DNA from 3 places in the Nisaea sp. genome. Region 2 is predicted to be linked to each of the others. Evidence: riboswitches for the same ligand, from Rfam matches in the RefSeq annotation. Region 2 holds a riboswitch; each other region holds the start of a gene.
The links. Region 2 has a riboswitch for thiamine pyrophosphate ahead of VOI22_RS04525 (ABC transporter permease). Riboswitches for the same ligand answer to the same signal wherever they lie in the genome.

Region 1: another riboswitch for thiamine pyrophosphate. It lies ahead of thiC (phosphomethylpyrimidine synthase ThiC); the one in region 2 lies ahead of VOI22_RS04525 (ABC transporter permease).
Region 3: another riboswitch for thiamine pyrophosphate. It lies ahead of VOI22_RS09020 (ABC transporter substrate-binding protein); the one in region 2 lies ahead of VOI22_RS04525 (ABC transporter permease).

The regions. Positions count from the first base shown of each region.
Region 1 is NZ_JAXMNY010000001.1:757,468-765,466, reverse strand. It holds gene purB (adenylosuccinate lyase) at 1-916, shown strand, start outside; gene VOI22_RS03605 (DUF1476 domain-containing protein) at 996-1,322, opposite strand; gene VOI22_RS03600 (NRDE family protein) at 1,521-2,276, shown strand; gene VOI22_RS03595 (TetR/AcrR family transcriptional regulator) at 2,281-3,000, shown strand; gene VOI22_RS03590 (aspartate aminotransferase family protein) at 3,078-4,457, shown strand; TPP riboswitch at 4,492-4,591, shown strand; gene thiC (phosphomethylpyrimidine synthase ThiC) at 4,669-6,477, shown strand; gene purC (phosphoribosylaminoimidazolesuccinocarboxamide synthase) at 6,671-7,435, shown strand; gene purS (phosphoribosylformylglycinamidine synthase subunit PurS) at 7,477-7,719, shown strand; gene VOI22_RS03570 (GNAT family N-acetyltransferase) at 7,730-7,999, shown strand, end outside.
Region 2 is NZ_JAXMNY010000001.1:951,590-959,588, reverse strand. It holds gene VOI22_RS04535 (acetoin utilization protein AcuC) at 1-374, opposite strand, end outside; gene VOI22_RS04530 (NAD(P)/FAD-dependent oxidoreductase) at 371-1,852, opposite strand; TPP riboswitch at 1,967-2,070, shown strand; gene VOI22_RS04525 (ABC transporter permease) at 2,125-2,895, shown strand; gene VOI22_RS04520 (ABC transporter substrate-binding protein) at 2,896-3,837, shown strand; gene VOI22_RS04515 (branched-chain amino acid aminotransferase) at 3,884-4,744, opposite strand; gene prpB (methylisocitrate lyase) at 4,866-5,774, opposite strand; gene VOI22_RS04505 (Na+/H+ antiporter subunit E) at 5,987-6,475, shown strand; gene VOI22_RS04500 (monovalent cation/H+ antiporter complex subunit F) at 6,472-6,804, shown strand; gene mnhG (monovalent cation/H(+) antiporter subunit G) at 6,804-7,145, shown strand; gene VOI22_RS04490 (DUF4040 domain-containing protein) at 7,145-7,732, shown strand; gene VOI22_RS04485 (Na(+)/H(+) antiporter subunit B) at 7,729-7,999, shown strand, end outside.
Region 3 is NZ_JAXMNY010000001.1:1,899,388-1,907,386, reverse strand. It holds gene VOI22_RS09040 (orotate phosphoribosyltransferase) at 1-46, opposite strand, end outside; gene VOI22_RS09035 (ABC transporter ATP-binding protein) at 102-821, opposite strand; gene VOI22_RS09030 (branched-chain amino acid ABC transporter ATP-binding protein/permease) at 818-2,485, opposite strand; gene VOI22_RS09025 (branched-chain amino acid ABC transporter permease) at 2,478-3,371, opposite strand; gene VOI22_RS09020 (ABC transporter substrate-binding protein) at 3,398-4,513, opposite strand; TPP riboswitch at 4,590-4,693, opposite strand; gene VOI22_RS09015 (tartrate dehydrogenase) at 4,850-5,914, shown strand; gene VOI22_RS09010 (MaoC family dehydratase) at 5,919-6,377, shown strand; gene VOI22_RS09005 (hypothetical protein) at 6,386-6,697, opposite strand; gene phnC (phosphonate ABC transporter ATP-binding protein) at 6,923-7,783, shown strand; gene phnD (phosphonate ABC transporter substrate-binding protein) at 7,817-7,999, shown strand, end outside.

The DNA of each region.
Region 1 (7,999 bases), 190 kb from region 2:
CTTCGAGCACAAGATGTCCCCGACCGTCGGTCGCAGCCACGGCATCCATGCAGAGCCGCTGACCTTCGGCGTGAAGCTCGCCGGATATTATGCCGAGTTCGACCGTAACCGGACACGGCTGCTGGCAGCGCGGGCGGAAATCGCGACCTGCGCTATTTCCGGCGCCGTCGGCACCTTCGCCAATATCGATCCGCGCGTCGAAGAGCATGTGGCCGAAAAGCTCGGCCTCGTTGCCGAGCCGGTATCGACCCAGGTCATCCCGCGCGACCGTCACGCAATGTTCTTCGCGACCCTCGGTGTCATCGCCAGCTCGGTCGAACGTCTCGCCACCGAGATCCGGCATCTGCAGCGCACCGAAGTCCGCGAGGCCGAGGAGTATTTCTCGCCGGGTCAGAAGGGCTCGTCGGCCATGCCGCACAAGCGCAACCCGGTGCTGACCGAAAACCTGACAGGCCTCGCCCGGCTGGTCCGCTCCGCCGTTGTCCCGGCGATGGAAAACGTTGCCCTCTGGCATGAGCGGGACATTTCCCACTCCTCTGTCGAACGGATGATCGGCCCGGACGCCACCGTGACACTGGACTTTGCCCTCGCCCGCCTGACCGGCGTGATCGACAAGCTGCTGATCTATCCGGAAGGCATGCAGGCGAATCTCGACCAGCTCGGCGGCCTGGTCCACTCCCAGCGCGTGCTGCTCGGCCTGACACAGGCCGGCATGAGCCGGGAAGACGCCTATCAGGCAGTTCAGCGCAACGCGATGCCGGTCTGGCTGGAGGGCAAAGACTTCCTGACCCTGCTGAAGGCTGACGATGCAGTGACCGCGCTGCTCGACGCAGCTGCCCTCGAATCCCTGTTCGATCTCGGCTACCACACCAAGCATGTGGACACGATCTTCAACCGGGTATTCGGCGAGAGCTAAATTCTCGCGCAATCGGCAATAAAAAACGGCGCCTCAACGGGCGCCGTTTTCTTTTTAGCTTTCTGAAGCGAAGAGCGTATCAGCCCTCGGTCTTGAGCTGCTTCAGCGCAACCGTCATGAACTCTTCGAGCTTGTGGCGGATGCGGTGTTCGGAAAGATCGGCACCGGTGCCTTCGACGCTCTTCAGAATGAATTCCACGACATCGTCGACGCCTGGCTTTTCCATATCGGCCACAACGACTTCCTTGGCATAGGCAGCCGCGTCATCGCCGGTCTTGCCGAGAAACTCTTCGGCAACCCAGAGTCCAAGCAACTTGTTGCGCCGAGCGCTTGCCTTGAATTCGAGCTCGGAATCATGTGCAAATTTTGCTTCTTCGCCCTTTTGGCGTTTGTCGAAACCTGACATCGGTCGAATACCCCTTCGTCTCTTTCCCGTACTGAACACCAAACCAGCCGACTCATCGGTCTCCGGTATAGCGCAGAATCTTGAATGCGGCCGCAATCTATCAGGCGCGGCATCCTCTGTTAACCGGCAGATTGCCGCAATTCCGACGCTTGTCAAAAAATGTTTCAGTGATCTCTCACCCGGCGTAGGGTCTCCGCCATGTGCACCCTCGTTATCCTGCGCCGTCCCGGCCATTCCTGGCCGGTTCTGATCGCCGCCAACCGCGATGAAATGCAATCCAGATCCTGGCAGGCACCGGCCCGCCACTGGCCCGACCGACCGCATATCGTCGCCGGACTCGACGAGTTGAGCCACGGCTCGTGGCTCGGTGTGAACGATCATGGCCTGGCGGCGGGCATCCTGAACCGTCAGGGCTCGCTCGGACCGGCGGACGGGAAACGTTCTCGTGGAGAAATCGTCCTCGAAGCGCTCGACCATGCAGAGGCCGAAGCGGCCGCCAAGGCTCTTGGCGAGCTGGACGGAACCAGCTACCGCAGCTTCAACATGCTGATCGCCGATGCGGAAAAGGCTTACTGGCTGCGCAATGAAGCAACGGAAGACGGCGAGATCGATGTCTTCGAGATCCCCGAAGGCGTCTCGATTTTCACAGCGTACGACGTCAATGATCCGGACAGCCCCCGCGTGCGGCGGGCCTTGCCGCGCTTCCGAATCGCAATGGCACCGGATCCGGACAATGACGAATGGCAGGACTGGGAGAAACTCCTGGCGGACCGGACACGGGCGGTAGCAGACGAATATGGCTCGGCCATCAATCTGGATAATGGCGCCGGATTCGCCACCGTATCTTCATCCCTGATCGCCTTGCCGGGTGACCCGGGCCGCAATCCGGTCTGGCGCTTCGCGGGCGGTCCGCCGGACGAGACCGCTTTCTCTCCCGTTGATCTATCGGACTAGGCCTATGGCCAAGGAGAAACCCGCCAAACGCAAACCGAAGAGTGCGCCGCTCTCCAGCGATGCCATCATTGCCGCTGCCATCGATCTGCTGGACCGCGAGGGGCTGGACAATTTCTCCATCCGCAACATTGCCAAGGCCCTCGGCGTCTATCCCACTGCGCTTTACTGGCATGTGCCGAGCCGTCATCTCCTGATCGCCCGGCTGATCGCCGCCCTGTTTGCCGATGTGCTGCCGGAACCCGGGCCCGACTGGCAGGTTTGGCTGAAGGCCCTGTTCCGGCGGTACCGGGACGTGGTGCGCACGCATCCGAACATATCTCCCCTGATCGGCGGCCATCTGGTCTCCAGTGCAAGCGCCGACCTGAAACTGGTCGAAGGCATTCTTGCCACCCTCGCCCGGGCCGGTTTCGCGGGAGAGGATCTGGTGTCCGCCTATAATGCTGTCATTACCGGCCTGTGCGGCTATGCCACCCAGGAGTTCGCCCATGTCTTTCCCGATCCGGACGGCGATCTGAAAGCGTCCCTTACGGCCAGTGTCGAAGCTGCTGATCCTGCGCTTTACCCGACCCTGGCCGCGGAACGCCACCTGCTGCTGAACCGGGCGCTGGTACTGCGCTGGCAGAATGGAACCGAGTCTTCGCTTGAGCCCGGGTTCGAGATGTTTACGGACGCTCTGATCGCTGGTCTGGCGCAAAAAGTTCAACGCGACGGCAATCTCGAATAGCTTCTATTGTACACCGTACAATAATATGATTTTCTTCGCTCCAGAGCATGATCCACATTCAAAATCAGGAGCGGGCAGTGGCGGCTGAAATCAACGAAAACGGCGGAACATTTGGCAGCCACGGCGGGCCGATCGACGTTTTCTACATGCCGGAAGGCAGTAAGCGACACCCGACCGTCTCACACGGCAAGGGTGCCTGGATCTGGGATACCGAGGGACGACAATATCTGGATGCATGTTGCGGACCGGTGGCGACCAATCTCGGCCACGGCAACGAACGCGTCATCGCTGCCATGACCGATCAGGCGCACAAAATCTGTTTTGCCGGCCGGCAACATTTCGAGAACCAACCCAATATCGATCTCGCCAATCTGGTTTCTGAACATGCCGGCCCCGGCTTCGAGCGTGTCTTCGTCTGCTCTGGCGGATCTGAAGCGAACGAAGCCGCCATCAAGCTGGCAAGACAATACGCCATCTCTCAGGGTGAGACCGCGCGCTGCAAGGTTCTGGGCCGCGACCCCGGCTATCACGGCTCCACCCTCGGGGCCGCCGCGATCAGTGGCGACCCGGCCTCCGAAGCATTGTTCTCCGGTATGATGAAAGTGATGCCGAAAGTGCCGGCGCCCTTCAATTACCGGCTGCCGGACAATCACGACGCCGACAGTTATGCCCGGCATGCCGCCGCCATGCTTGAACAAGCCATCCTTGAAGAAGGCCCGGAAACGGTGCTGGCCTTCATCATGGAGCCGGTCGGGGGCCTCGCCACCGGCGCGCTGGTTGCACCCGACCATTATTACAAAGCGGTGCGGGACATCTGCACAAAGCATGGCGTACTGCTGATCTATGATGAGGTGATGTGCGGCGCCGGCCGAACCGGGACTTTCCTGTGTGCCGATCATTGGCCGGATGCGAAACCCGACATGATCACTTTGGCCAAGGGTATCGCGGCCGGCTACACACCGCTCGGCCTGGTGTTAGCACCGGCTGCCATGGTCGAAGCCGTCACCCGCACGGGCGGCTTCATGCACGGCCACACCTATGTCGCCAATCCGCTGAGTTGCGCCGTCGGTCATGCAGTGGTGAGCGAGCTGGTCGAAAACAACCTGATGGCAAATGCGACGAAGATGGGAGAGCGTCTGCGGGCCGGTTTGCGCGATCTGCAGACCCGCAGCGGTATTCTCGGCGACGTCCGTGGGCTCGGCCTGTTGAATGCCATAGAGATCGTGCGTGACAAGGAAACGAAGGAAATTCTGCCAGCCTCCCGGCAGGCGCTTTCACGGATGATCGAGATCGGCATGCAACATGGCCTGCTGCTCTATTCCCGGCGGACAGCAAACGGGAAATACGGCGAATGGCTGATGGTGACGCCGCCCCTCACCGTCACCGGAGACGAAGTGGACGAAATCGTCAGCCGCCTCGGGAAGACCCTCGCCGCCTTCGAAAGTGAGCTGGATTAACCCTTTTCATCGGATTGGTTCCCGCCTAGGCTTCACGCATTCCAAGGGGTGCCCGTACGGGCTGAGAGGCATTGCGCCGACCCTTCGAACCTGATCCGGGTCATGCCGGCGTAGGGATGGAAACGCGTTACCGCTCTTGCAGCCACACGCACCCCATTTATCCTGAAGCCTCCCCGGATCTCTGTGCAACCGACTGCAAGGGATCCACCTTATGAACAAGCACTCCCCCATCGCCGCCGTTACCACGGGACCGTTGCCGGCCTCGCGCAAGATCTATGTGCCGGGCAGCATCCACCCCGATATCCGCGTGCCGATGCGCGAAATCGCCGTACACCCTTCCGCCGGGGAGCCGCCGGTGACCGTCTATGATCCGTCCGGCCCCTATACCGACGCCGACGCCCATATCGATATCGAGGCTGGACTGCCTGCACTGCGCCGGGACTGGATCACCGCGCGGAGCAATGTCGAGACCTATCAGGGCCGCATCGTGAAGCCGGAAGACAACGGCAATGTCGGCGACGGCAATCTGGTGACGGAGTTCGGCGCCATCAAGCCGCCGCTGCGCGCCAAACCCGGCGAACGGCCGACCCAGCTCGCCTATGCCAGGGCCGGTATCATCACGGCGGAGATGGAGTTCGTCGCCATCCGCGAGAACCAGCTCCGCGAAGAGCTGAAACAGACCGCACGCGATGGTGAGGATTTTGGCGCCTCCATCCCGGACGTGGTGACACCCGAATTCGTCCGGGACGAGATTGCCCGGGGCCGGGCCATCATCCCGGCAAACATCAACCATCCGGAAACTGAACCCATGGCCATCGGGCGGAATTTCCTGGTCAAGGTGAACGCCAATATCGGCAATTCCGCCGTCACCTCCTCCGTCGCGGACGAGATCGACAAGATGGTTTGGGCCATCCGCTGGGGCGCCGACACGGTGATGGATCTTTCCACCGGGCGGAACATCCACAATATCCGCGAATGGATCATAAGGAACTCGTCGGTACCGATCGGCACCGTGCCACTCTATCAGGCTCTGGAGAAGGTCGACGGCGTTCCGGAAGCCCTGAGCTGGGAGGTCTATCGCGACACGCTGATCGAGCAGTGCGAACAGGGCGTCGACTATTTCACCATCCATGCCGGCGTCCGCCTGCCCTTCATTCCGCTCACCGTGGACCGGGTTACCGGGATCGTCAGCCGGGGCGGCTCGATCATGGCGAAATGGTGCCTGGCCCATCACAAGGAGAGCTTCCTCTACGAGAATTTCGAGGAAATCTGCGAAATCATGGCCGCCTACGACGTTTCCTTCTCGCTCGGGGACGGGTTGCGGCCGGGCTCAATCGCTGACGCCAACGACAAGGCTCAGTTCGCCGAGCTGGAGACGCTCGGGCAACTCACCAAGATAGCCTGGAAACATGATGTGCAGGTGATGATCGAGGGCCCGGGCCATGTGCCGATGCACAAGATCAAGGAGAACATGGACAAGCAGCTGGAGGCCTGCGACGAGGCCCCGTTCTATACGCTTGGCCCGCTGACCACCGATATCGCCCCCGGCTACGATCACATCACCAGCGGCATCGGCGCCGCCATGATCGGCTGGTTCGGCTGTGCCATGCTTTGCTATGTGACGCCTAAGGAGCATCTCGGCCTGCCGGACCGGGACGATGTGAAAACGGGTGTGATCACCTACCGCATTGCTGCCCACGCGGCGGATCTGGCGAAAGGTCATCCGGGAGCACAACGACGGGATGATGCGCTTTCACGGGCGCGCTTCGATTTCCGCTGGGAGGATCAGTTCAATCTGTCGCTCGATCCGGAGACGGCCCGCGACTTCCATGACCAGACATTGCCGAAGGAAGCACACAAGACGGTGCATTTCTGCTCCATGTGCGGTCCGAAATTCTGCTCGATGCGGATCTCGCACGAGCTGAAGGACGAGGCGAAACAAGGCATGGAAACCATGGCCGAGCTGTTCCGGGACAAGGGTAGCGAGATCTATCAGGCATCGAACGGCAAGGCCGGATAAGAGAAACCGGGTCCCGGATCAGCCGGGACCCGGACCAGCCATCTGCAACGCCCGGACCACGCAGAGCCGCGGGTCTGCTTCCCTGATTGTGTTTGTCCTACCTTATGTTTATATGGAGCGGCATTTCCTGCTGCCGTAGTGGCAGGTTCAGTCCATCACGGAAATAGACCGCCAGCCAGCAGGCGGGGAACCCATGGCACGACGCAGAAAAGTTTACGAAGGTAAGGCAAAGGACCTTTTCGAAGGCCCCGAGCCCGGCACCCTGATCCAGTATTTCAAGGATGACGCCACAGCTTTCAACGCAGAAAAGCAGGGCATCATCACTGGCAAGGGCGTGCTGAACAACCGCATCAGCGAGTATCTGATGACGCGGTTGACCGAAATCGGCATCCCGACGCATTTCATGCGTCGCCTGAACATGCGCGAGCAGCTCGTCCGTGAAGTCGAGATCATTCCGGTCGAGGTGGTGATCCGCAATGTCGCCGCAGGCTCAATCGCGAAGCGGTTCGGGCTAGAGGAAGGCACTCCGCTGCCGCGCTCGATCATCGAGTACTTTTACAAATCCGATGAGCTCGGCGATCCGATCATCTCCGAAGAGCACATCACCGCGTTCGGCTGGGCGACCACACAGGACATCGACGACATCGTCGCGCTATCGCTCCGGGTGAACGATTTCCTTTCCGGGCTGTTCATCGGCGTCGGTTTGCGCCTGGTCGATTTCAAGCTCGAATTCGGCCGGCTCTATACCGAGGACACATTGCAGATCGTACTGGCGGATGAAATCAGCCCGGACAATTGCCGGCTGTGGGATTCGAAAACCAACGAAAAGCTGGACAAGGACCGGTTCCGTCGCGATCTCGGTGGTGTCCGCGAGGCCTATCAGGAAGTTGCCCGCCGTCTCGGCGTCCTTCCCGAAGCCGGACCGATGGACCTCAAGGGTCCGAAAGCCATCCAGTAAAGCCGCACGTCGGCACGAACGACCAACTAATTGGTGAGAGCATGAAAGCCACTGTCCATGTCACGCTGAAAAACGGCGTTCTCGACCCGCAAGGGAAAGCCATCGAACATGCGCTCGGCGCACTCGGTTTCGGCGGCGTCAATCAGGTTCGCCAGGGCAAGTTCCTCGAACTCGATCTCGGCGAGACCGACGCGGAGAAGGCCCGCGCCCAGGTAACCGACATGTGCGAGAAGCTGCTCGCCAATACCGTTATCGAGAACTACACGGTCGAGATCGAGGGCTGAGGGCGGCTTCATGGCCCCCCGCCGCATCCTCCGCCTTACCGACGCCCCGCACCATCTCGACACAGTTGTCGCGTGGAATCATGCGGAATGGGGTGTGACCGCCGGCCGGTCTCTGTCCGTTACCGAGGGCTGGTTCCAGGACATGATCCGGAAACCGAGCGAAGAATGCGTCATCGCAGAGCGGGATGGTGTTGCGCTCGGCATAGCCTGCCTCGTCGATCACGACCTTGAGGAACGGCCGGACCTGCTTCACTGGCTCGCCAGCGTCTATGTTGACCCG
Region 2 (7,999 bases):
GTTGCCGGACGGCTGAATATCTCCGGGAAGACCGGGTTTCCGCTGCGGCCGATATTGTAGCGTTCCTTCACCTCGTCACTGACATGCCCGTCCCGTTCAGCCGCAACCACGGCGGCGATATAGTCGGGGGCGTGAAAGCGGGCGAGCTCATCCGGTGTCGCCATCGGGCTGTCCACGAAACGACTTTCGTCGAGCAAGCCGAGCGCACGGGCGAGATCCATCACCGGCGTTACCCGCTGGATCGAGAGAGGGTGCGTCGCGCCGTACCGTGATTTTCGGTAGATCTCGCTGCCGATCAGGATCGGGCGGTCTGGAAAAACATCCGGTATGGCGGGGTCCAGGTGTTCCTGTATCTGCGAGTCGCGCACCCTCATGCGGTCCTGCTGATCACGGCCTGCTGGGGCGCGACCTTCCCTTCCTCATCGGGAAGCAGGAATTCGGGAAGGTCATAGGCTTTCAGACTTTCCCAGTGCTGCTCCACGTCTTCCGCCATCAGGTCCCGGACGATCCCCGAGACAAGACGTGGAACCGCGAACTTCATCGCGTTGATGGAAGACCCGGAGGGCCCGAAGCTGAGCGTTGCGCCATAGGTGAAGAGCCTAACGTTCCGGAGCCATCCGGCCGTCCCGGCATCCCGCTCCTGAAACGCATATGAAGGATCGAGATAGGGAAAGGACTGGAGACGCGGGTTTTCCTCACCGGCCGGCGGGCTGTATCGGTCGCACCAGGTAGCCGCCGACGCGGCGATCTCGGAAAACTCCGGCCGCGCCGAAAGATCGATCGCGAAGCCGGTTCCAACAATCAGGAAATCTGCTTCCAGTTTTCCTTTCGGAGTCTCGATGTCGATCTGGTCGCCTGTGATTGCACAGGACAGCCATGGGGCGCCGGTGAGGAGCTCAAAGTTCTTGTGCTTCGCGACTCTCTGCCAGGTTTCTTTCGGGAAGGCTTCGCGCAAGCTCATGAGATGGTTCATGAAGCGCCAGCGCCAGGTATCGTCCAGATCCGCGAAATGCCCGAGAAAGCCGGGAAAGGACAGCCACTTGAAAGGCTGCACCCGCTGCAATTCTTCTCGCCGGCAGCAGACGCTCACCCGTGCGGCACCTGCCTCCAGCGCCGTCGCAGCATTGTCAAACGCCGACGCACCGGCCCCCAGCACAGCCACGCGACGGTCGCGAAGTTTCTCGAAATCGATAGTCTCGGAAGCATGTGACCAAAACCGTCTGTCGAGCGCACTGATTTCCGGCGGCGTCCACCAATTCCCGGGCGTTTCAATACCGGTTGCGATCACAATCTTTCTTGCAAGCACTTGCTCCCGGGTACCGGATCGCAAACCAACGAGGTCCACGCAGATCAGATCGCCATCCGCGGCGGGCGCAATCCGCTCCGCCGAGACCTCGTTCTCGATGGCTATATCGAGAACCCGGCGCAGCCAGAGCAAGTAGGAGGCCCAGTCTTCCTTTGCGATCTTGTTGAGATCCTCCCAGGCCGCTCTGCCATACTGCGCTACGAACCAGGACCGGAAGGCGAGCGAGGGAATATCAAGATCGGGGCCGTTGACTTCTTTCGGCGACCGCAGTGTGGGCATCCGCGCATAGGTCAGCCAAGGGCCTTCAAACCCTTCCGGTGATCGATCCACGATGCGCACCCGCTCGATACGGGCCCGCTTGAGGGCGTGGGCAACAGCAAGGCCGCCCTGCCCGCCGCCAATAACCAGCACATCGAGGACAGGGCGCCCATCCGGAGCGTGCCGCTCGGGTACCCAGGCCGCGTTGGGATAAGAAATGGTCCGGAGATCCTCCGCGACCCGCACTTCAAGTGCATCAAGTCCAATGACCAAGCCTGCGTCGCTCACATGATCCCCACAGAACGTCTTGTTTCCCTGTCACTAGGTAGCGCGCTTTGGCGCTCTCATCCAGTGGGGCACAATCTGACGGCTTGCTATGGGAATGAAGCTCGCCCATATTTGCCGCTCAATCAGGGGAGCTGCAGGTGCGGCTGAGAGGTTCCGGGAGGAACGACCCTAAACCTGATCCGGGTAATGCCGGCGTAGGGAGAGCAAATGACCCGGCACAGCCTTTTCAGCAAGATCCCGATTTCCCAGAACCTTGATGCTGGTGACGGCTCATGAATGCTGTCCGCGGGTTAATCATATTCGCCGGGATACTGGCCGTCTGGCAGCTCATCGTCAGCATCAGCGGCACGCCCGTCTATATACTGCCGGGCCCGCTTCCCGTCGCGGAAGCCTGGATCCGTTCAGCCTCCCTGATCGCCCGTCATGCTTCTATCACTCTGGCAGAAATCCTGCTCGGCCTTACCCTGGGCACGCTTTTCGGTGGCGCGACGGCGCTCATGCTGGCCTGGTCTGCCCGGATACGCCCATGGCTGCTGCCGGTTCTGGTCATCAGTCAGGCGGTGCCGGTCTTCGCGCTTGCGCCGATCCTCGTGCTTTGGCTCGGCTACGGCATGGCGTCCAAGGTGGCCATGGCCGCGCTCATCATCTTCTTTCCGGTAACCGCGGCGATGTATGACGGCCTGCGCCGGACAGATCCGCTGTTTATCGATTGCGCACGCACGCTTGGCGCCAATCGCCTTGAGCTGTTGCTGCATGTCCGACTGCCGGCCGCCCTACCCGCTTTCGCTTCAGGGTTGCGCGTGGCGACTGCCGTGGCCCCCATCGGCGCGATTGTTGGCGAATGGGTCGGCTCCAGCTCGGGGCTCGGCTACCTGATGCTGCACGCAAATGCACGATTGCAGATCGACGTCATGTTCGCCGCACTCTTCACTCTCTCGATCCTCGCCATCACGCTCTATTACGGGATCGATTTCCTGCTCAGGGCAGCCATGCCCTGGCAAGCCGGCGAAGCCCGGCCAACATTGCATACTGGAGGAAACTGAATGTTCACCCGGACCGCCGCGCTTCTCGCCGCGCTGATCGTCCTCGGCACAGCGCCGGCCAATGCGGCAGACAAGCTGACCGTCCTTCTGGATTGGTTCGTCAACCCCGATCACGGCCCGCTGATAGTTGCCGACAAAAAAGGTTTCTTTGCCGATGAAGGCCTTGAGGTCGAACTGATCGCCCCGGCCGACCCGAATGACCCGCCGAAACTGGTCGCCGCGCAGAAAGCCGATATCGCCGTTTCATATCAGCCGCAGCTCCACATCCAGGCAGCCGAAGGCCTGCCGCTGGTGCGCTTCGGCACGCTGGTCGCCACTCCGCTAAACACGCTCGTGGTCCTGAAGGACGGGCCGGTGAAATCCATCGCCGATCTGAAAGGCCGCAAAGTCGGGTACTCGGTCGGCGGCTTCGAGGATGCGCTGCTCGGCGCCATGCTGGAGAAGCACGGCCTGACGCTCTCGGATGTCGAACTGATCAACGTGAACTTCTCGCTCTCTCCCTCGATCATCTCGGGGCAGGTCGATGCCGTGATCGGCGCCTTCCGGAATTTCGAACTGAACCAGATGGATATTGTCGGCAAACCGGGCCGGGCTTTCTTTGTCGAGGAGGAAGGTGTGCCGCCCTATGACGAGCTGATCTATATCGCGCACAAGGATCGCCTCGACGACCCGCGCCTGAAGAAGTTCCTCTCCGCCGTGGAGCAGGCAACCCAATATATCGTCAACCATCCCGGCGATGCCTGGATGGCCTTTATCGATGGCCGCAAAGAGCTGGATGACGAGCTGAACAAGCGGGCCTGGCGCGATACCCTGCCCCGTTTCGCCCTGCGCCCGGCAGCTCTAGACCGTGGCCGCTATGACCGGTTTGCCGCCTTCATGAAAGAAGCCGGTTTGGTCACTAAAGACGTAAAAACAGAATCTTACACGATCGAATTAAAGTAACCAGAAGCGCCCCGCACATCCGATAAGGACGTGCGGGGCGAGCTGATCATCCAGCGGCTGTTGTTGACGCCCGCGTACTCTCCACAAAGCCCATGTAGAGCTGCCGGGCCCGCTCGAAAACCGGCCCTGGTGTCAGGGCACGTTCCTCAAAGCGATTGATCGCCTGGATTTTCCCATAGTTGCCGCAGACCAAGATCTCGTCCGCTGATTGCACATCGTCTGCCGTCAGCGTCACTTCCTCGACCGGAATCCCATCATCGCTCAACAGGCCTATCAGACGCCGTCGGGTGATGCCGGAGAGGAAAGTGCCGTTCGCCGCCGGTGTCCGCGCGACGCCGTCCTTCACGATCCAGATGTTAGCCGTTGAGAACTCGGCGACATTGCCATTTGGATCAAGCATGAGCGGAAGATCAAAGCCGCGCTCCCGAGCTTCCTTCAACGCACGTTGCCCATTCGGGTAGAGACATCCCGCCTTTGCGTCTGTCGGACCCTGATTAATGGCATTGCGGCGGAAGCTGGAAAGGCATGCAGAGCCGGCAACGGCATCGGGCAGCGGTGCCTCGAAGACGGCGAGCACGAATTCCGTATCGTCCCCTTCCGGTGCCACTCCCTGCCCGGTAGAGAAGAACATCGGCCGGATATAATAATCCAGATCCTGCGGCAGCCTTTGCACCGCTTCCCGGCAAAGAGCCTCGATTTCAGAAGGCTCAAGCCCGGGCGTCAGCAGCATCGCCTTTGCCGAGCGGACCACCCTCTGACAATGCAGGCCTATGTCGGGCAGCGCACCTTTAATGCCCCGGGCACCGTCAAATACGCTGCTGGCCGACCAGAATGCGATCTGCAGCGGGCCGGACACCATGGGTTCGTTTGATAGCCATTCGCCGCGGTACCAGAATATTTGTTTCATTTGTCGATCTCCATACGCAACAAAATAGGACAGTAATATTGTCCTTTATGTTTTGTGAGACCAGACAAACTTTGTCATGGAGACAATCCGAAACACGTGCCAACAGCCATTTGACACCCAATCAGGTATCCGTTTCAGGCACTACACTGGCGGCTATGGTTCCATCCAGCGCCTCATAATCTCCGTAGCCTATGTGCTCGTAGATATCTTTCCGGGACATCAGGCGGTCGAGAAACCCTTCCTGTCCGCCCTGCTCGGCCAAATGCTGATAGAGCGCGCGCACGATCCCGGCTTCCGCCCGCAAGGACGTCACCGGCCAGATCACCATGCTGAAGCCCCATTCCTGAAACTGCTCGGCTGTGAAATACGGGGTCTTGCCGAACTCCGTCATATTCGCCAGCAACGGCACGTCCAGCGCTTCGGAAAAGGCTCTGAAATGCGCTTCTTCCGTCAGGGCTTCAGGAAAGATCGCATCGGCTCCAGCGGCGACATAGGCCTTGGCCCGCGCAATTGCAGAATCCAGCCCCTCCGACGCCATCGCATCCGTCCGGGCAATAATCCGCAGATGACTGCGAGCCTTGCAAGCGGCAGCAATCTTTGCGCTCATGGAGGCCGTGTCGTTCAGCAGTTTGTCCGACAGGTGACCGCATTTCTTCGGCAGCATCTGATCCTCAAGCTGAACCGCTGCCGCCCCTGCCTCCTCCAACTCACGACAGAGCCGCATCACATTCAGCGCTTCGCCATACCCGGTATCGCCATCGACAATGAGGGGGATCTGAGAGGCCCGCACAATGGTGCGAACCTGATGAACCAACTCCTCCATTGTCATCATGCCGAGGTCAGGAAGAGCCAGGCTTGCGGAGAGTGCCCCGCCCGAAAGATAGAGCGATTCGAAGCCTGTATCGCGCGCAATGACAGCAGAAAGGGCATCATGCGCGCCAGGGATACGCAGAATTTCCCGCCGGTCCCAAAGCGCTGCCAGCCGATCGCCCGCCGGAGTCGCCACCTGTTTTTGCAGAAGCCATGCCATGTATTTCTTCCCTCTTCCGCGCCATGTTGCCGGGATTCTCATTGGTTAATTCGGCGCTTCAGAGATTGCACTCAGCCGCGCCCTCGTGTCATTGCATTGTCATACCTGTATTGACAATGCTGGCGTGCTGTTGGATTGGTTCCTGGTACACCAGATCGCTGCCTGTGGGCTGAAAAACGAATTTGGTCGATAAACGCGAGGGAGACGCGTCGATGAGGCACATCTTAGGTCTGGGAGCGAGCCTTGCCGCTTTCTGGATGCTGTTGTCCGGATCGATCAGTCTTGACCACAAACTGGTTCTCGGGTTCGGCGTCGCGTCCATCATCCTGACATTGTATCTCGCCATCCGTATGGACCGCCTTGACGGCTTCCCCGTCTCGATCCGTCTCAGCCCGAACCTGATCCGGTACTGGATCTGGCTCGCCAAGGAGATCGGCAAGGCGAATATTGATGTCGCCAAAATTGTCCTTGCCCCGAACATTAAAGTTTCACCGCGCATGGTGCGGGTGAAAGCAAGCCAGCAAACCGATGTCGGCATTGCGACTTTCGCCAATTCCATCACACTGACGCCGGGTACGGTCTCCGTCGATATCGAGGATGACGAAATCCTGGTGCATGCGATCACCGACGACATGGCGGCAGGCCTGATCGAAAGCGATATGGATGAACGGGTTACGGCCTTGGAGTTGAAGTACCGATGATGTTTGCCGCGGCCGCCGCCGGCCTGATCATTCCGATGCTGATGGCGCTGGCCCGCGGCCTCATCGGACCGACCCTTTACGACCGGGTGCTTGCCGGAAACAGCTTTGGCACCAAGACGGTCCTGCTGATTGCTGTGCTCGGCTTTATCGGTGGCCGACCGGACTTTCTGGACATCGCCCTGCTCTACGCCCTGATGAATTTCATCGGCACCATCGCGATCCTGAAATTCTTCCGTTACCGTAACCTCGGTGTTGCCGACAGTGCCGACATCAGGAACGGGACCGAGATCAACAACGGGGCCGGCGGGAAGAACGGGGGGGCCGTCTGATGGAAATGATCATCGATCTGGCCTCCTGGGCATTCATCCTGGCCGGTGTGTTCTTCATCTTTACGGGTACGCTCGGCATGCTCCGGCTGCCGGACTTCTATACCCGGCTGCACGCCGCTGGCATCACCGATACACTTGGCACAGAGCTGCTACTGATCGCCATGATGCTGCAGGCTGGCTGGTCCATCGTGACCGTAAAATTGCTGATGATCTCTCTCTTCATCTTCTTCACCAGCCCGACCGCAACACATGCATTGGCGAACGCGGCCAATGCCGTCGGTCTGCGGCCGTTCGGAGTGCCGGAAGCCGACCTCCGACCGAAAAAGACGGAGGAAGCCTGATGGAATCCGGCATTGTCAATATCCTCGTCGATATATCCTTGATGACCTTGCTCGGGATCACCGCGATCGGGATCGTGCGGTCCCGCAATCTCTTCGCGACCGCCATGCTTTCCGGCATCTACAGCCTGATATCTGCGGCCGTCTTCGTGACCCTCGATGCGGTCGACGTCGCCTTTACCGAAGCAGCCGTTGGCGCGGGCATCTCGACGGTGCTGATGCTGGGGGCCATGACCCTCACCCGGCGTAGCGAGAAACACGCGATCAAGCTGCATGTCGGCCCGCTTTTCGTTACGATCGGCATCGGCGCAGCGCTGATCTACGGCACAGTCGATATGCCCCCCTTCGGCTCGACCGACGCACCCGGCTTCCAGCATATTGTGCCTGAATACATCGCCGGCTCCCGGGATGACATCCAGGTTCCGAACATCGTCACTTCCATCCTGGCCAGCTATCGTGGTTTCGATACGCTGGGGGAGACCGCCGTGATCTTTGCGGCCGGTATCGGTGTGCTGTTCCTGCTTGGACGCCGCCGCGAGGATGAAGAGGCCGACGAGAGCTCCAACAGCAGCAAGGGAGAGGATGCATGAGACATCATCTGATCCTGCGCGTGGTCTCCAAGCTGCTTATCCCGTTTATCCTGCTCTACGCATTGTATGTTCAGTTCCACGGCGACTTCGGACCTGGCGGCGGCTTTCAGGCCGGTGTCATCTTCGCTGCGGCTTTTGTTCTCTACGCCCTGATTTTCGGCGTGCAGGCTGCGCGTAGAGCTTTCCCGGATAGCTGGCTCGCGATCCTGATCCCGCTCGGCGTGCTGATTTATGCCGGTACCGGCATCGCATCGCTCCTGCTCGGCG
Region 3 (7,999 bases), 950 kb from region 2:
TCTCGGCGATGCTCTGGCGGAAGTCGGGGGTTGTGCTCTCGTCCATCGACGGGGATCTCCAAAGGCGGGCTAGGCGATTTTCGGCGAGCATAAACCAAGCGTCAGCGCTGTTCACCCTCGGAAAGCAGGATTGTTTTCAAGCGCTCGTGAGAAAGTGCGGCTGCGGGCTCATTCAGGACCAGAGTGCCCCGGTGCAACACCGCGATCCGATCGGCCACGGAGAGGGCCGTGGCTGTGCTCTGCTCCGCCAGAAGCACAGCGGCACCATCATCCGCAAGCCGGCGAATGGCGGGAAACAGCTCCTGGCAGATAACGGGGGCAAGGCCAAGCGATGGCTCATCCAGCAACAGGATTTCCGGGCGCTGCATCAGCGCGCGCGCTATGGCGACAACCTGTTGCTGCCCGCCGCTGAGGCTCCAGCTTTCCCGTTCGAGGATGGTGCCGAGCAAAGGGAAGAGGGCGCCGAGTTCGGCAATCCGCCCGAGGCGTTCGGCGTGCGATGCAGCCATTGCGGCATGCAGGGTGTCCGAAACCGTCATGCCGGGGAACAGGCGGCGTCCTTCGGGGCAATAGCCGATGCCGAGCCGCGCCCGGTCCGGTGTGTCGGTGCCAGAGAGTGACTGGTCCCGGAACAGGATTTCTCCATCCGTGAGCGTTTCCAGGCCCATGGCGGCGCGCAGCAGGCTCGATTTTCCGGCGCCATTCAGGCCGATCAGGGCAACGATCTCTCCTGGCGCAACATCGAGAGTGAGGTTGCGCACCGCCATCGCGCCGCCGCGCCGTACGGAAACATTCCGGAAGGAGAGCAGCGCGGCACTCACAGCGGGCTCTCCCCGAAATAGGCGCTGATGGCCGCCGGGTCACGGGCAACGTCGCGGGGCATTCCCTCGGCGACGACCTGTCCGGCACTGAGGCAGATCACCCGGTCCGCCAGGGGCAGCAGGAAATCCATCGCGTGATCGATCAGCAGGATGCCATGGCCCGCATCCGCCAGCCGCTTCAGCAAAGCTGAAAGCTCCGCGCGTTCCACCTCGTTCATCCCGGCGGCCGGCTCGTCCAGAGCGAGGACGGAGGCGCCAGCGGCAAGGGCGCGGGCGATTTCGAGATGCTTCAGGGCCGCCGGTGGCAGGGTTCCTGCGCGTTCGTTCGCGCGGCTTAAGAGGCCGACCTCGCTCAGTCGGGCCTGAGGGCTCTCGCCTTCGGAGACAACCGCCTCAACGCTCTCCAGCACGGTCAGGTCCGGTGCGATCTGCGGATGCTGGAAACTGCGGCAGAGACCGGCGCGGGCAATGAATTCTGGTGGTTTGCCGGTGATGTCACTGTCGCCGAGACGGATTCGCCCACCATCCGGTTTCTCGATGCCGGAGATCAGGTTGACCAATGTCGTCTTACCGGAGCCATTCGGGCCGATGAGGCCGAGAATTTCGCCAGGGGCGAGGGTGAGGGAGACGCCGTCCAGCGCGGTTACGCCGCCAAACTGTTTGGACACAGTCTCCACGGACAGGCTGAGCGGAGCGGGCGCATGCGGTGCCGCAGCGTCGCCTGTTACGATTGCGGATGCCTTGCTTTCCCAAAAGAGACTGGCAAGTCCGCGCGGCAGGAAGACGATGGCGGCGAGCAGGGCCGCGCCATAGACCACAAGATAATAATCTGCAAAATCCCGGAACCACTCCGGCAGATGAACCAGCAGCAGGGCGCCAAGCACGGCCCCGACGGGTGAGGTGCGTCCGCCAATCACGGTCATGGCGAGGATCAGTACCAGGACGTGGAACTGCAAGACGTCCGGTGAAACGACGCCGACCGCGTGTGCCTGCAGCGCTCCGGCAAGTCCGCCAAAAGCCGCGCTGGCGATGAAGAATCGGAAACGGATTGCCGCCCCGTCGATACCGAGCGTGGTGGCGGCCAGAGGCGCTTCCCGCAGGGTCTCGACCGCCAGCCCAAGCCGTCCGGCTGTCATCCTGTGCGAAATAAGGAGTGCCAGGCCGACACAGGCCCAGACCAGTATGGTCAGCGGCAAGCCGTGCCCGAAGGAAACCGAGCCGATCTCGATGGGCGGCACTCCGTACAGGCCGTTCGCGCCGCCGGTGACCTCTGTCCAGTTCGTGGCGACGAGGAGGGCGAGTTGGGCGATGCCGAGGGTGGCGAGCGCGAAATAGTGCGAGGCGAGACGGAGCACGGGAATTGCGATGAGGGCGGCCAGAACGCTCGGCAACAGGATGCCTGCGGCCAGTGTCAGGGGGAATCCAAGGCCGAGTTCCAGCGCACCAAGACCTGCCGCATAGGCGCCAAGCCCGAAGAAACAGCCCTGAGCTAGTGACAGTGCACCAAGGCGGCCGAAGATGAGCTGATAGCCAATCGCGGCAATGGCATAGATCCCGGCACGGGTCAGGACATGCAGAGCGTAATCGCCTGCGTAGAACAGGGCATAGAGCGCCAGCGCGGCAACTACGGCGCCGAGAATCAGACGGGAGCGCGGGTTAGACACGGGCGCGTGCCCGCTCCGGCAGAAGCCCCGACGGTCGGAACACCAGCATGACCAGTAGCAGCGCATAGAGCAGGGCCTCTGCTACCAGATAGGAGGTAAGCGCGGCGACAAGGGTCTCGAAAATGCCGATCAACATTGCGCCGATCACCGCCCCGTCGAGCCTGCCCCAGCCGCCGATGGTTACCGCGATATAGGCTTTCAGCATGAACAATCCGCCATCGTTAGGGCTGACGAAGAACTGGTTGGACAGCAGCAATCCGGCCGCGCCCGCAAGCGCGATGGCGAGCGCGAAGGAGAGGGTGATCATACGCTTCGGGTGGATGCCGATGGCGGCCGCCATTTCAGAATCCTGTGCCACGGCGCGCATGTGTCGCCCGGTCTGGGTCCGGCCGAGAAACAGGCCAGTCCCGGAGATCAGGGCGGCTGCACAGGCCATCACCGCGAGTTGCTGCAGCGAGATGGACAGGCTGCCAATGGTCATAGGGGCGCCCGCGATGAGCGGAGGCCCGGCCCGGGGCGCGGCGCCGAAAAGGGCGTTCGCCAGATGCTGCAGCACCAGTCCGGCGGCGATGGTGCTGACGAAGACCGCGACCTGATGGCGTTTGCGCACGGGGAAATAGGCAATCCAGGCGAAGCCGGCCCCGACGAGTCCCATCAGCCCCATCACCAGCGGCAGCAGGAGCAGCCCTGGCAGCGCCGTCGCTTCGCCGATCAACGGGGCGAGCGCGATGGCGGCGAAACCGCCCGCCATGACCAGCTCGCCCTGGGCGAAATTCACCGCCCCCACGGCGTTCAGCACGATGACGAAGCCAAGCGCGATAAGGGCATAGGCGGCGCCGAGGGCGAGACCGTTCAGCAGGATCTGGGTGAGAGCAATGGTTGACATGGCTGGGGCGGGTGCCGGGTGCGGCTCTATTTCACGCCGCTGACATTCTCGTAGCGCCGCTTGATCGCCGGTACCGCGCTTTTGCCATCGTAACAGACGATGACCGCGTCATGCGCCATGTTGCCCTCGCCGTCGGATTTGTAGGTCATGGCGAGCCCGTCATAGCTGTTGCTGGCCAGCCAGTCTCGCACTTCTTCTGCGGTTCTGGCGCCTGAATTCCGCGCCGCGATCATCATGGCCGCGCCGTCATACTGGGCCAGCGAGAAAGCGTCGGGCTCGGTTCCAAAACGGGCTCGATATTCCGATGTAAAATCCTCAACCGGACCTTCTGGCTCAGAAATCGGCGAGGACGCACTTTCGGCGCAAACACCGGCGAGCTGCTTCGGGTCCAGCAGGGCGGCCGTGGTCGGCTGGTGCATGGCGGAGCCGGCAAGGATCGGCAGGGCGATGTTATGGTCCCTGGCCTGGCGGATCACCAAAGCGGTAGAGCCGGAATGCAGGTGCAGCAGGATCAGGTCGGGTTTGGCCTCCTGCATCCGGGTCAGGGCAGGCAGCATGTCCTTCACCGAGACGTCGATGGCTTCCTCAAACACCAGCGGCGCCCCGAGATCATTCATGATCCGGCGCAAATGCTCCGCACCGCTCTGCCCGTAGGCAGTGGTCTGATGGAGCAGAGCCGGGCGTTTGGCGCCGAGTTCCTCGATAGCGTACCGGGCCTGCGCCACCTTCACCACGCTGTCGCCCGGGAAGAAACGGAACACCCAGGGAATGCCGATCTCGGTGATCTTCGCCGTGCCGGAAACGGTGAGCAGCGGAACGCCGGCGCGACCGGCGATGGGCAGCATGGCCAGCATTTGCGTGCCAAGCATGGAGGCAACGGCGGCACTCGGCTCGCCCTCCAGCGCCCGGCGCAACGCGGTGACGGCACCTTCTGGAGAGGTGCCTGTGTCGGTCACTTCGGGTTCCAGATCGAGATCCTTGCCATAACGCTCGATGGCCAGTACCGCGCCGTTGCGCTGGGATGTTCCTTCAAGAGACAGGAAGCCGGTGATCGGCACCAGCACGGGGATTGTCTCGGCTTTTGCGGTCAGACTTATGGCCATAAGCGCGGTCAGCGCGACGGCGGCGGTTTTCAGGAACATTCCCGGCACTCCAATAGGTCCGTTCGACGGAACGGCAGATTCAAAATCGGGGCGAGAGGAATGAACGCGACCGCATCTGCAGTCTCGTGACGTCTCCCTGCGCCGGCATGACCCGGATCAAGTTCGATGGGTATCCTCTCAGTTCCGGCTACGAATTCCGAAACACCCCAGCATCACGAGGCCAACCTGCGGCCCGGTCATAAACTTGTCAAGAGACGGTCGGGGAAGAAGCCGTGAGCAGATTGAACCGGATTAGTTCCACGGAGTGGTTTGTCCGACCGCGTCCCCAGCCTATTATGCGGCCAACAAGAAAATCTGATGCGGAGGAAAAACCCAATGTCGAAAATCAATATCGCGGTGATCCCGGGCGACGGTATCGGCTGGGAGGTCATTCCGGAAGGCATCAAGGTGCTGGAGGCAGCGGGGGCGAAGTTCGGCATTGAGTATGATTTCACCGAATTCGATTGGAGCTGCGAGCGCTATAAGAAGACCGGCATGATGATGCCGATCGACGGGATCGAGCAGTTGAAGGAATTCGACTCGATCTTCCTCGGCGCCGTCGGTTTTCCGGGTGTGCCGGACCATGTTTCGCTCTGGGGCCTGCTGATCCCGATCCGCCGGGAGATGGAGCAGTATGTGAACCTGCGCCCGATCCGGATGCTCAAGGGCATGAATTGTCCGCTGGCGAACCGGACGGCGGAAGATATCGACTTCTATGTCGTGCGCGAGAATAACGAGGGCGAATACTCGTCCATTGGCGGGCGCCTGTTCGAGGGTACGGACCGTGAGATGGCGATGCAGGAAAGCGTCTTCACCCGGACCGGAACCGACCGGATCATGCGTTTCGCATTCGAGCTTTGCCAACGCACCGGCAAGAAGAAGGTAACCTCGGCGACCAAATCCAACGGCATCATTCACACCATGCCTTACTGGGACGAGCGCTTCGCGGCGATCTCGAAGGAATACCCGGATCTCGCGACGGACCAGTATCATATCGACATTCTGGTCGCGAATTTCGTGCTGCATCCGGACTGGTTCGATGTGGTCGTCGGCTCCAACCTGTTTGGTGATATCCTGTCCGATCTCGGCCCGGCCGTTGCCGGATCCATCGCTATCGCGCCGTCCGCGAACATCAATCCGGAGAAGAAGTATCCCTCCATGTTTGAGCCGGTGCATGGCTCTGCCCCGGACATCGCCGGCAAGGGGATTGCCAACCCGATCGGCCAGATCTGGTCCGGCGCCATGCTGCTGGAGCATCATGGGCATCAGGAAGCGGCGGACGCCATCGTTGCTGCCTGCGAGACGGTGATTTCAGGTGGTGGGCCGAAGACCCCGGATCTTGGCGGTCAGGCCACGACAGCCGATCTTGGCGATGCCATCGCCGCCGTGCTTCGGGACTGAGCTTATGCAGTCTCCTGTTTATTTCGAGGACCTGGAAATCGGCCAGGTCCTCCGTTCCCAGCGCAAGACCATGACGGAATCCGAGATCATCGATTTTGCCTGGAAGTATGACCCGCAGCCCTTCCATATCAGCGTGCCGGATGCCGAGGAGAGCCATTTCGGCGGCGTCATCTCCAGCGGTTTCCAGACCCTTGCCGTCAGCTTCAGGCTGGCCTGGCAGGCGAACGGACTGCAGGCGACCAATCTCGGTGCCGGAACCATCGATCAGCTGAACTGGCTGAAACCGGTGCGGCCGGGCGATACTCTGAGCTTGGAGATGGAAGTGCTGGAGAAACGTCAGTCCCGCTCCAAACCGGACAGGGGCTTTGTCCGGTTCAAATACACGACGTTCAATCAGGATGGCGAAGCGGTCATGACGATGGAGTGCCCGCAGATCGTTTCTTGCCGAGGAAAAGGTGATTAATTTTGGCGTTACTGGTCTGACGCAATGTTTATTTTGCGTTTTCGGAAGATCATCAATGCGACTAGGAATGGCAGCCCAAACATTCCTATCGAAAGCGTAAGCGCTTCAACCAGCTCTATAGGGCGCTCTGGAATATCGTAAACTGAATAGCTGACGACACCAGCTAAATACCCGCAAACCCCAACAACGATGGATCTAAATATCGAGCCTCGACTGGCGAGAGCACCCCTGACTATTGCGATGCCAACCAATACACCAATCAGAATCGGCACAATGTTTATCATAGTGCGTTCGAACACGAATTTAGCCAAATTTTCCATGAAATTACCCCCTAAGAGAGAGTTAATTCTACCAATATAGAACCATTAAGTCTCTTGGCTGAAATGATTCAGTTTATGGATTGTCCGGCCGTACATGACATATCAGGGACTCTTCCGCGTCTTTTTGTGGGGATTGAGTCACGATGGAGTCCTGAAATCGTCATAACTCTGCGGCATGCCGGTCAACGCTCTTGAGTAATGTCGCGGTCCTTGGGAAGGGGCCGCATGTCACATACTCAGAGCCAACCTGTTATTCAGGTCACGAACGTCTCCAAAACATTTCCGAACGGGCGCCGGGCGCTCGACGGAGTCTCGGTTGCGCTCGAAGCGGGCGAGATGGTGGCGCTGATCGGAGCCTCCGGCTCCGGTAAGTCGACACTCATCCGGCATATTGGCGGCCTGATCGTCGCCAATAAAGGCGATAACGGGGGCTCAATCGCTGTATTTGGCGATCAGGTGCAGGCCGGTGGCCGCTTGACCGGCGACGTGTCGCAGGTGCGCCGCCGCCTGGGTGTCATTTTCCAGCAATTCAATCTGGTGCCGCGTCTGACGGTGCTGACCAATGTGCTGGCAGGCCGTCTCGGCCGAATGCCGAAATGGCGCGGCGTTTTCATGCAGTTCTCCCAACTGGAAAAGCAGCGCGCCATGCAGGCACTCACGCGGGTTGGCATCGCGGCGACGGCGCGGCAGCGCGCGGCGACGCTTTCTGGCGGGCAGCAGCAGCGTGCGGCCATCGCCCGATGTCTCGTGCAGGAAACCGAAGCCATTCTCGCCGACGAGCCGATTGCCTCTCTCGATCCGGCCTCCGCCCGCCGGGTGATGGAGACGCTCTCCGATATCAACCGGACGGAAGGCACGGCCGTGCTCGTTTCGCTGCATCAGGTCGAATACGCCCGGCGCTATTGCAAGCGCACTATCGCCATGCGGGACGGCCGGGTCGTTTTCGACGGGCCGTCCCACGATCTCACCACTGCTTTTCTCCGTGAAATCTACGGCGAGGCCAGCGAAGAGCTGATCCTCCCCGATGCCGAGGATTTCGCAGAGGCACATGAAGTGGCGGAGCAGCGGCTTGCTGTGTCCGCCTGAAACCATTTTCCAGCATCAAGAGGAGCTGATCCCATGACCATCTTCACCCGCCTGACCGCCGCCGCGGTTCTGGCCACAGGCCTTGCCGCAAGCGCGGTGCCGGCCCTGGCCGACAGGGAAGACCCGAAGGAAATCAACTTCGGCATCATCGCTACGGAGAACAGCTCCGCCCAACGCGAGAAGTGGGGGCCGTTCCTGCAGGCGCTCGAAGCGGAT